DNA from 3 places in the Dietzia sp. Alg238-R159 genome. Region 2 is predicted to be linked to each of the others. Evidence: predicted binding sites of a transcription regulator. Region 2 holds the regulator's gene; each other region holds the start of a gene.
The links. The regulator LexA, encoded in region 2, represses DNA repair genes until DNA is damaged. The targets are predictions, from matches to a motif close to CGAACANNTGTTCG.
Positions count from the first base shown of each region.

Region 1 (3,275 bases), on a different contig from region 2:
CGTTCGGTGCGGTGGCGCGCGGCGCGGCGCGACCAGAACGTCGGCTCCGCGTCGGCCTGCTCGTCACCGGTGGGCCCGGGGCTGCGGCGTTGTTGCCGGGTCCACGCCTCGGTCTCGGCGCGGGCCTGTTCCCGCCGGTACTCGGCCAGTGGGCCGGAGGGTCGGGTGAGCATGGTCGAGCCGTCCGGGGCGCGCACAATCAGGGTGCCGTCGGGGTGCAGGTCGTAGATCCAGTCGGAGAAGGTCTTGAACCGGTGATGACGCCGGCACATTGCGGCCAGGTTGGCCTCGATGGTGTGCCCGCCCCGCTGGGGGTCGGCGTGATCGAACGGCACCACATGATCCAGATCACAGGCCTCGGCCGGGATCGCACAGCCGGGGTGGCGGCAGGTGCCGTCCCGTAGCCGGATCCGGCGCGCGAGTTCGGCGCTGGGCCGGTACTGCAGGGCGGTGCGGGCGTCGTCGGCGGCGCCGATGCGCGGGTCGATGGGTTCGAAGGTGGCTCCGTCGCTGGTGGCGAGCATGTCGAGCAGGGCCTGTAGGGCGGCCTGGCCGGTGCGGGTGAACTCCACCCGGGCGCCGCCGTCGTCGCGGGCGGTGTTGCCGGTGGCGATGACGGTGACCTTCGGCCGCAACGCCACCCCGGCACCCGGCGCGCCCGACCGGCCGGGGCGGGCCGGGGTGCCAGCCGGGGCGGCGTCGCCGCACACCAGGGACATCAGGGCGTCGGCGCGACGCTCGGCGATCGAGTAGTCCTCGACCTCGCCAGAGCCGCCGGCGCCGGGGTTGGCGGTGTCGGCTTGGGTGTTGGCGGCGGCTTGGGCGTCGGCGTACTTGTGGTCTTTCACGCGTTGGTCGAGGGCCTCGGCCAGGACGGCTGCTTCCTCGGTGGCCAGGATCGCCGACACACTCGACATGCCGTCGACGCCCTTGTGGAACCGCACCCCGCGGGTGCGGGCGGCTTCCTGGCGGCGCAGGCGGATGCCGTTGGCGTCGTAGCGGGCGATGATCGCATCGACGTTGCCGCGGATGGCTTTCTCACCAAGGCGCACCCCGCCCTCGATCGCGGCGAGATACTCCTCGACGACCTGCCGCTGCACCGCCTCGAGCACATCGACGTGGACGGTGGCCATCTGCGAGGCCAGGATATTCGCAGCCTGTAGATCCAGCCGCCCCTGCGCCATCGCGGACAGGATCGCCGGATACCGCAGGTGCAGATCGAGGGCGAAGGTGATCATCCGTTCGGCCCGGCCCGTCGAGATCGCCATCGCCGACACCACGTACCCGGCCGCGACATCGATCGGATCGAGTACCGCATGACCGGGCCGACACTCACCGCCGCCCGCCCCGGACTCCTCCCGACGCTGGCATTCGACAAACAACTCGTAACAGGCCACGAACCGGCGCGCCGCCGCGCGATTCTCGCCCATCCACCCCTCCCGCGCCGCCGCCCGCAACCCCGACAACGAAGAGGGCGCCGCGGAACCGGCGCCGCCACCAGACGAGGAGGGGCCACCGGCCGCGCGGTCTGCGTTACCGCCCATGTGCCCCACCCCCCGACCGTGCGCCGCCTACCTGGTATCGAATCTGTGTTCTATGATACGTACACACATTCGAACAGGCAAGGGCCTCACGTCACCAAGTAGCCCCAGCCGAGAACACGCGGGGCCGTCGTGCTCACGCCAGCGACGCGGCCACCGCCGCCTTCGCCCACTGCCCCACCCCGATGAGGGTCGCCGACGCCGCGCCGCACCAGTCGCCGTAGCCGAGCAGGAACAGTCCCGGGACGCCCGGCACCTCGACGCCACTCGTGACGACTCGTCCGTCGCGACGCGGCAGCAACCCCCGTAAGTGACCCAACGCCGGCCGGAACCCCGTACACCAGATCACCGCGTCGACCGGCTCGCGTCGACCGTCCGACCACTCCACGCCGGCCGCGGTGAACTGCTCGAACATCGGCGTCGCCTCCAGGAGGCCGGCGTCACGGGCCGCGCGGACCGGCGGCACCACGACGATGTCGCCCAGCTCCGCAATGCCGCCGCCGGACTCCCCCACGCCCCGGATGGCCGCGTTGGCGACGCGGAAGAGTTCGCGGCCGTCGACATCGTCGGGCAGGTAGCGGGGTGGGCCGGTTGTGCACCAGGTCAGCGACCCGCCGGAGTCGGCGAGTGGCCGGGCGAGGTCAGCGGCGATCTGGGCGCCCGAGTTCGCGCCACCGACCACCACGACGCGCCTGCCCTCGAGGTCCGACGGGCCCCGATAGGCGGCGCTGTGCAGCTGCCGGCCACGGAAGTCGGCGGCGCCCGGATAGGTGGGGACGAAGGGGCGTCGATAGGTACCGGTCGCACTGATGACCGCCCGCGCGCGCCACGAGCGACCGTCAGCGGCCCGGATGAGAAACACCTCGTCGTCGTCATGGTCGTCGTCGTGGTTGTCGTCGTGGTCGTCGTTGCCGTTGGTGGCGTAGCCGCCCTCTCGCACCGCTCCCGGCGGCTCCACGGCGACCACCGTCACCCCGCGCCGCACGGGGAGGTCGTAGTACTCCTCGTACCCGCGCAGGTAGTCCACGACGTGGGCCGCGTCGGGATTGGCGCCGTCGTCGGTGCGGGGCATGCGGCGGCCCGGCAGGGACGAGAAGTCGGCGGGCGAGAACAACCGCAGGGACGGCCACGTGTGCGGCCACGCGCCGCCGGGCTCGTTCGAGGCGTCGAGGATTTCGAAGTCCGCGCCGGCGCGGCGGAGGTAGAAACCGGCCGCGAGGCCCGCCTGGCCCCCGCCGATCACCACGACGTCGCGGTGGATCACAGCGCCCGGCCGATGACCTCCTTCATGATCTCGTTCGTGCCGCCGTAGATCCGCATGACGCGGGCACCGGCGAACTTCTGCGCGATGGGGTACTCCATCATGTAGCCGTAGCCGCCGAACAGCTGGAGGCAGCGGTCGACCACGTCGTCGAGCATGTCGGTCGCCTGGAGCTTGGCCATCGACGCGGTGACGGCGTCGAGCTCGCCGTCGATCTCCCGGGAGATGCAGTGGTCGACGAACGTGCGGGTGGCCATGACCTGGGTCTTACAGTGCGCCAGCTCGAAGCGGGTGTTCTGGAAATCCAGGATCGGCTTGCCGAACGCCTGCCGCTCGCGGACGTACTCGAGCGTCTCGATGACGGCGGCCTCGGCCATGGCCAGCGCGTCCACGGCGATCGCCAGGCGCTCGCGCGGGAGCTGGTTCATGAGCTGGTAGAAGCCCTGCCCCTCCTCGCCACCGAGGAGGTTGGC
Region 1 is NZ_UNRI01000003.1:173,295-176,569, reverse strand. Features, by position in the region: gene G6R20_RS09315 (HNH endonuclease signature motif containing protein) at 1-1,430, opposite strand, end outside; gene G6R20_RS09310 (ArsO family NAD(P)H-dependent flavin-containing monooxygenase) at 1,678-2,805, opposite strand; gene G6R20_RS09305 (acyl-CoA dehydrogenase family protein) at 2,802-3,275, opposite strand, start outside.
Region 1: G6R20_RS09315 (HNH endonuclease signature motif containing protein) is a predicted target of LexA. The motif match lies at 1,603-1,616, and genes of this name have one in related genera.

Region 2 (3,275 bases):
CCGGGGGGCCCGGTGTGAGAAGATGAACCCGAATGACTACTGATCACACGGCCGCTGACCGGCCGACACGCGACCTCGATCCATCCATCGGTGAATTCCAGCTCGAGGAGAGATCCTCGATGCGCCGGGTGGCGGGGCTCTCCACCGAACTCCAGGACGTCAACGACGCCGAGTACCGCCAGCTCCGACTCGAACGTGTCGTGCTCGTCGGTGTCTGGACCGAAGGGTCCGCCGCACAGGCGGACGCCGCGATGGACGAGCTCGCCCAGCTCGCCGAGACCGCGGGATCGGAGGTGTGCGACGCGCTCATCCAGCGCCGCGACAAGCCCGATGCCGCCACGTACATCGGGTCGGGCAAGGTCAGCGTCCTCAAGGACGTGATCGCGGCGACCGGCGCCGACACCGTCATCTGCGACGGCGAGCTCACCCCGGGGCAGCTGCTCGCGCTGGAGAAGGCGGTCAATGTCAAGGTCATCGACCGTACCGCGCTGATCCTCGACATCTTCGCGCAGCACGCCACCAGCCGTGAGGGCAAGGCCCAGGTGACGCTCGCCCAGATGGAGTACATGCTGCCCCGTCTGCGTGGTTGGGGCGAGTCGTTGTCCCGCCAGGCGGGCGGCCGTGCCGGCAGCAACGGCGGCGTCGGTCTTCGCGGCCCGGGTGAGACCAAGATCGAGACCGATCGGCGCCGGATCCGCGAGCGGATGGCCCGTCTGCGTCGCGACATCAAGGGGATGAAGCAGTCCCGGGACACCAAACGGCACCGTCGGCGTTCCACTCCGGTGCCGTCCATCGCCATCGCCGGATACACGAACGCCGGGAAGTCCAGCCTGCTCAACCGGATCACCGGAGCCGGCGTCCTGGTTCAGAACGCCCTGTTCGCCACCCTCGATCCGACGACGAGGAAGGCCGAGTTGCCCGACGGCAGGGCGGTCGTCTTCACGGACACCGTGGGATTCGTCAGGCATCTGCCGACCCAGTTGGTCGAGGCCTTCAGGTCGACTCTTGAAGAGGTCGTCGACTCCGAGTTGCTCCTCCACGTGGTGGATGGTTCGGATGCCTTCCCGCTCCGCCAGATCGAGGCGGTGCGCAAGGTGATCAACGAGGTGGTGGAAGAGCAGAACGCGGAGCGTCCCCGCGAACTTCTCGTCATCAACAAGATCGACGCCGCGGATCCCGTGGTCCTGACCGAATTGCACCACGCGCTACCCGACGCCGTGTTCGTCTCGGCGGTCACCGGGCAGGGCGTCGACGAGCTCCTCGAGAGGATCACCCAGATCGTCGCCTCCGGGGACACCGAGCTGACCCTGTCCGTTCCGTACTCCCGCGGGGACGTGGTGTCGCGGGTCCACGCCGAGGGCGCGGTGGTCGAGGAGGAACACACCCAGGACGGAACCCGGCTGGTGGTCCGGTTGCCCGCGTCCGTGGCCGGCGAACTGGACGAGTTCGCGGTCCGCGATCCACATGACGGCGCCGCCTGACCCCTGCGGGGACGGGCGGCGCGTCAATCGAACAACGGGCTCAGAGCTTCCGGAACACCGTCACGACCTTGCCGAGGATCGTCGCGTGCTCGCCCGGAATCGGGCTGAACGACGGATTGTGGGGCAACAACCAGACTCCGCTCGAGTCGTTCCGGAAGGTCTTGACCGTGGCCTCCCCGTCGATCATGGCGGCGACGATCTCCCCGTTGTCCGCGACGTTCTGCCGCCTGACCACCACGTAGTCGCCATCGCAGATGGCGGCGTCGATCATCGACTCGCCGACGACCTTGAGCATGAACAGATCACCTGACCCGACGAGGTCCGCCGGCAGGGGGAAGATCTCCTCGACGGCCTGTTCCGCGAGGATGGGCCCGCCCGCCGCGATCCGGCCGAGGACGGGTACGTAGACGGGTTCGACCGCGCCTCCCGGACGCTGGGGCTCCGGCGCAGGTGACCGGCGGCCCCGTGACTTCTGCCCCGGGACACCGTGGACGTCGACCGCGCGCGGCTTGTGAGGATCCCGCGTCAGGAAGCCCTTCTTCTCCAACGTGCGGAGTTGATGCGCCACCGACGACGTGGACTGTAAGCCGACCGCGTCCCCGATCTCGCGGATGCTCGGCGGATAACCACGCTCCTTGACGGTGTCGTGGATGTGCAGGAGAACGCTCTTCTGTCGGTCCGTCAGTGACTCGAAATCGGGCTTCGGCATCTCGTGGGGTCCCTTCGGCGAATGAATGTTCGACGCTGTGATCTGTCTACACCCTAGTGCCAACCACCGCCTTGCGCCACACACGTGTTCGAAGAAATTCCTCTGCGAATCGTGATTGTGTCGGAGTCGCGTGATACAACTCTAGGGGAGTTCGGATTCGAACAGATGTACTGAGACAGACATACAGGTGTGCGAACCCTGATCGCACACCGTATCGAGTAGGGAGCCACCATGACCGTTGTCGAGCTTCAGTCCCACCCACGTCCGGCCGTGCGGTGGACCGAGGTCTGCCCCGATGACCATCGTGGACAGGGCGCTCACCTCGACCGGCCGAGAGATGTGTCGGTGCTCGTGCGTCCCACGCCTGCGCCGCGGCGCACGCTGGTCCGACCCGAGGGCAATCGGCTGGCCGTCACGTCCGCCCGTGCGGGGAACCTCGTCCGGCCGCGGGTGGCGGCCCGTCCGGCCACCGTCACATCGGTCGCCCCCGGTCGGCGTGTACTCGTGCGCCCGGTCTCGACGGACCGCGCGCGGGCGTGCCACGTCGAGGCCCCGGTGTCCACCGGGGTGGTCGACGACGTGCCGGCCTGGGCACTGCTGGCGTGCGGGATCGCATTCGGCGTGATCATGCTTCTCGCAGTGGCCTTCCTCGGCGGACCCGCCTACGCGTGACCGGGCAGCGGGCCTCCTAGAATGGACCGCGGGCGGCGGTCTGCCACCCCCGCGTTCCGTCAGGCACGATCCGGGACGTGTGAACTCCGGTCGACGAAGGGCCCCACGGGAATGTACTGCCCGACATGCCATCACGAGGACTCCCGGGTGATCGACTCACGATCCGTCGACGAGGGACAGGCGATCCGGCGTCGACGGGAGTGCCCCCGGTGCGGACACCGGTTCACGACGCTCGAGACGCCACTGCTGACGGTTCTCAAGCGGAACGGGGTGACCGAGGCGTTCAGCCGGGACAAGGTCGTTCGCGGTGTCCGCCGCGCGTGCCAGGGACGATCGGTCGACGAGGACGCTCTCCGTCGCCTCGCCCAGCAGGTCGAGGACGCAGTGCGCTCCGGCGGTGTGTCCGAGGTTCC
Region 2 is NZ_UNRI01000002.1:313,567-316,841, reverse strand. Features, by position in the region: gene hflX (GTPase HflX) at 33-1,481, shown strand; gene lexA (transcriptional repressor LexA) at 1,522-2,190, opposite strand; gene G6R20_RS06210 (hypothetical protein) at 2,422-2,862, shown strand; gene nrdR (transcriptional regulator NrdR) at 2,974-3,275, shown strand, end outside.

Region 3 (3,275 bases), on a different contig from region 2:
CGACACAGGCAGACGAGGTTCCACTCGGTGGTCGGCCCGCCGAGTTCGGGATCCTTCGTGTTGAACGCGATCACATGGTCCACGTCACAGTCCTCCGCGGGAACCGAACACCCCGGATGTCGGCAGGTGCCGTCGCGCATGCGGATGCGCTCCGCCATCGCGGGGGTGATCAGGTAGCGCAGGGCGTGTTCCGGGGAGTCGAGCACGCCGGGGGCGGGGTCGACGAGTTCGAACCGCACGCGTGCGTCGGCGCCCTCCAGCAACTGCTGGCACAACCAGGAGTAACTGCTGTATGCGCCGTGCACGAATTCCACGCGGTTGGGCAGCCCCTGCGCGGCCGCGGCGATCACGCTCACCCGGATCGGCCGGCCGGCTGCGGCGGCGTTACCGAGCGACGGCCTGGGCATGTCCGCACCCACGGTGACCTCACCCAGCTCGATCGATCCGTCGTCCCCCGGGCCGGAGTCCGTCCCGCCGGCGTCGGCGGGCGCCGGGGCCGGGGCGGGCGCCGGGGCGTACACGGCGAGGGAGGCGAGAGCGTCGGCACGCAGCTGATCCAGCGTGCCGGGCACCCCGTCTCCGGAGGCAGCGCGGGCGTCGGTCTCGATACGTCCCCGCAGCAACTCCGCATCGGCCAGAGGCAGCTTCGCCCACATCGAGGCCATCCCGTCCCGGCCCGACCGGAACCGGACCGTACGCGTGAGCGCCGCCCGGGCCCGGGCATCCTCGGCGCCCTCCGGGTCGAGCCGGCCGACGGCCTCATCGATCCGGCCGTCCACCGAATTGCGAGTCGGCCGGTCACCGCCGTCCAGGTCGTCGACGATGCCCGCCACGACCTCGTCCTCCACGTCCGAGACGATCGAGTCGGGCACCTCGGCCAGCTTGCAGGCGATGTCGATGGCGAGCTGCTCGGGAACGACCCCGCGCTCCACCGAGGCCCGCAGTCGCGCGAGCCGCGAATGGATCTGGACCCCGGCGGTGACCAGACGCGCGGCGTGCCAGCACGTGAGCTGACAGGCCGCCACGAGATGGTCACGAGCCCTGGATTGCGGGTCCAACCGTGCGTATGCCGAACGTGCACGAGCACCGCTCCCGGCGACCCCTTCGGTGCGGTCGACGCCCGTGCCGACCTCATCCGCCCGGGACATCTGCTCGACCAGGGCCGCTGCCGCCTCCAGCCGGGTCGCACCTGCCCGGTTCTGCGCCAGGGTCGCGGCCCGTGCCGCCTCGCTCACCTCCGTCGAGTCGAGCCCGCCCAGGGATTCCGGAACCGCGAACAGTGACTTCGTCGTCGACAATTCCCCCACCCCCCTCGCGCTCGATTTAGAACTTGTGTTCGACAGTACGGCACTGCAGGCGTTAGCGCAAGCGTTCGATCCGCCCGGCCTCCGGTGTCCGACCCGCGCGCTACACTCACCGCATGACCGAGCCCCCCTCTTCTCCCGTCGACCGCGCCTTCGAGGTGCTACGCGTGACGGCGGGCGGGACAGGGATGACGCTCAGTGAGATCGCGCGCGAGACCGGGCTGGCCAAGTCCACGACGCTGCGCCTCCTGGCCGCGCTCGAGCGCAACGACGCGGTGACGAGGATCGGGCAGCGCTACCGGCTGGGGCCGTTGGTGCACGAGCTGGACCCGATCCCGGTCTCGCCGGCGTACGAGCGGATCCGCCGGGTGCTCACACCGTTTCTCGCGCACCTCTTCGAGGCCACGCGCGCGACCGTTCACCTGGCCACCCTGCACGGCGACGAGGTGGTCTACCTCAACAAGTTGCACGGGCCGCGGCCGATCCCGTCGCCGTCGCGGATCGGCGGCGGCCTGCCGGCGTACTGCACAGGGGTGGGAAAGGCGATGCTGGCGTTCGACGAGGCAGCGGCCGAGCGCGTGGCGCAGGAGCCGTTGGTCGAGTGGACGGACACCACTGTGACCTCCCCCGACGCCCTGGCGGTGGAGCTCGCCGAGATACGACGGAGGAGACGCGCGATCGACCGCGCCGAGCTCACGCCCGGCCTGTACTGCGTGGCGGCGCCGGTGTTCGACGACGACGACGAGGAGCGCGCAGGCGGGACGCGGGCCGTCGCCGCGTTGTCCGCCAGCGCGGCGGACGAGAGCGCGCTGGCCCGGCTCGAGCCGCTGGTCACCCGCGTCGCCGCGGCGGCCGGTCGCGCGCTGGCCGCGGACGGTTAGCGGAAGTCCATGGTGACGTCGCCAAGCCCGGCGAACTCGGCGCGGAAGCTGTCGCCCGGGGCGGCGTCCATCGCGCGGATCGCGGTGCCCGGCAGGATCACGTCACCCTTGCGCAGACGGACACCGAACTTGGCGACCGTCGACGCGAGCCACCCGACCGAGTTGAGCGGGTTACCGAGCACCGCGTCGGAACGCCCGGACGCGAGGAACTCGCCGTTCTTGTAGAGGGTCGCGTCGATCGCCGCGACGTCGATGTCCGCGAGCCGGACCCGCTGCTCGCCCACCACGTAGCCACACGACGAGGCGTTGTCCGCGATCGTGTCGGGCAGTGTGATCTTCCAGTCCCGGATGCGGGAGTCGATCAACTCGATCGAGGGGACGACCCACTCGATCGCCGCGGCGGCCTCCTCCTGGGAACATCCCTCCGGCGGGATGTCGGCGCCCAGGATGAAGCCGACCTCCACCTCGACCCGCGGGAAGCAGAACCGGGCCGCCTCGATCGCGGTGCCCTCGGGGTATTCCATCGTGTCGAGCAGATGCCCGTAGTCGGGCTCGTCGACGCCCATCATCTCCTGCATCACCTTGGACGCCAGGCCCACCTTGTGGCCGGTCACCACCGCGCCGGCATCGAGCCTGCGGCGGATGTTGACCAGCTGGATCTCGAAGGCGTCGTCCGGGGTCATGCCAGGATGGTCGTCGGTCAGCGGCGCGATCGGCGCGACGTCCGACTCGGCGTCCCAGAGTCGCTGGGCAAGTGTGGCGCGGGTCTCCTCGTTGAGCATGAGGGGGATGCTACCTGGGCCGTCTGGCGCCACGGCGCTCAGTTCTATAACGTGTTCTACATGGCAGACCAGGAATTCGACGTCGTCGTCGTCGGCAGCGGTGGAGCAGGCATGACGGCCGCCCTCGCTGCAGCAAAGAAGGGCCTCAGCGTGGTCCTCGTAGAGAAGGCCCCGCACTACGGAGGCTCCACCGCGCGCTCCGGCGGCGGCGTGTGGATCCCTAACAACTCCGTGCTCCGACGCGACGGCGTCCTGGACACCCCGGAGGCGGCCCGCACGTACCTCCGCTCGATCATCGGCGACGCGGT
Region 3 is NZ_UNRI01000001.1:532,030-535,304, reverse strand. Features, by position in the region: gene G6R20_RS02435 (HNH endonuclease signature motif containing protein) at 1-1,307, opposite strand, end outside; gene G6R20_RS02430 (IclR family transcriptional regulator) at 1,421-2,185, shown strand; gene G6R20_RS02425 (2-keto-4-pentenoate hydratase) at 2,182-2,967, opposite strand; gene kstD (3-oxosteroid 1-dehydrogenase) at 3,019-3,275, shown strand, end outside.
Region 3: G6R20_RS02435 (HNH endonuclease signature motif containing protein) is a predicted target of LexA. The motif match lies at 1,326-1,339, and genes of this name have one in related genera.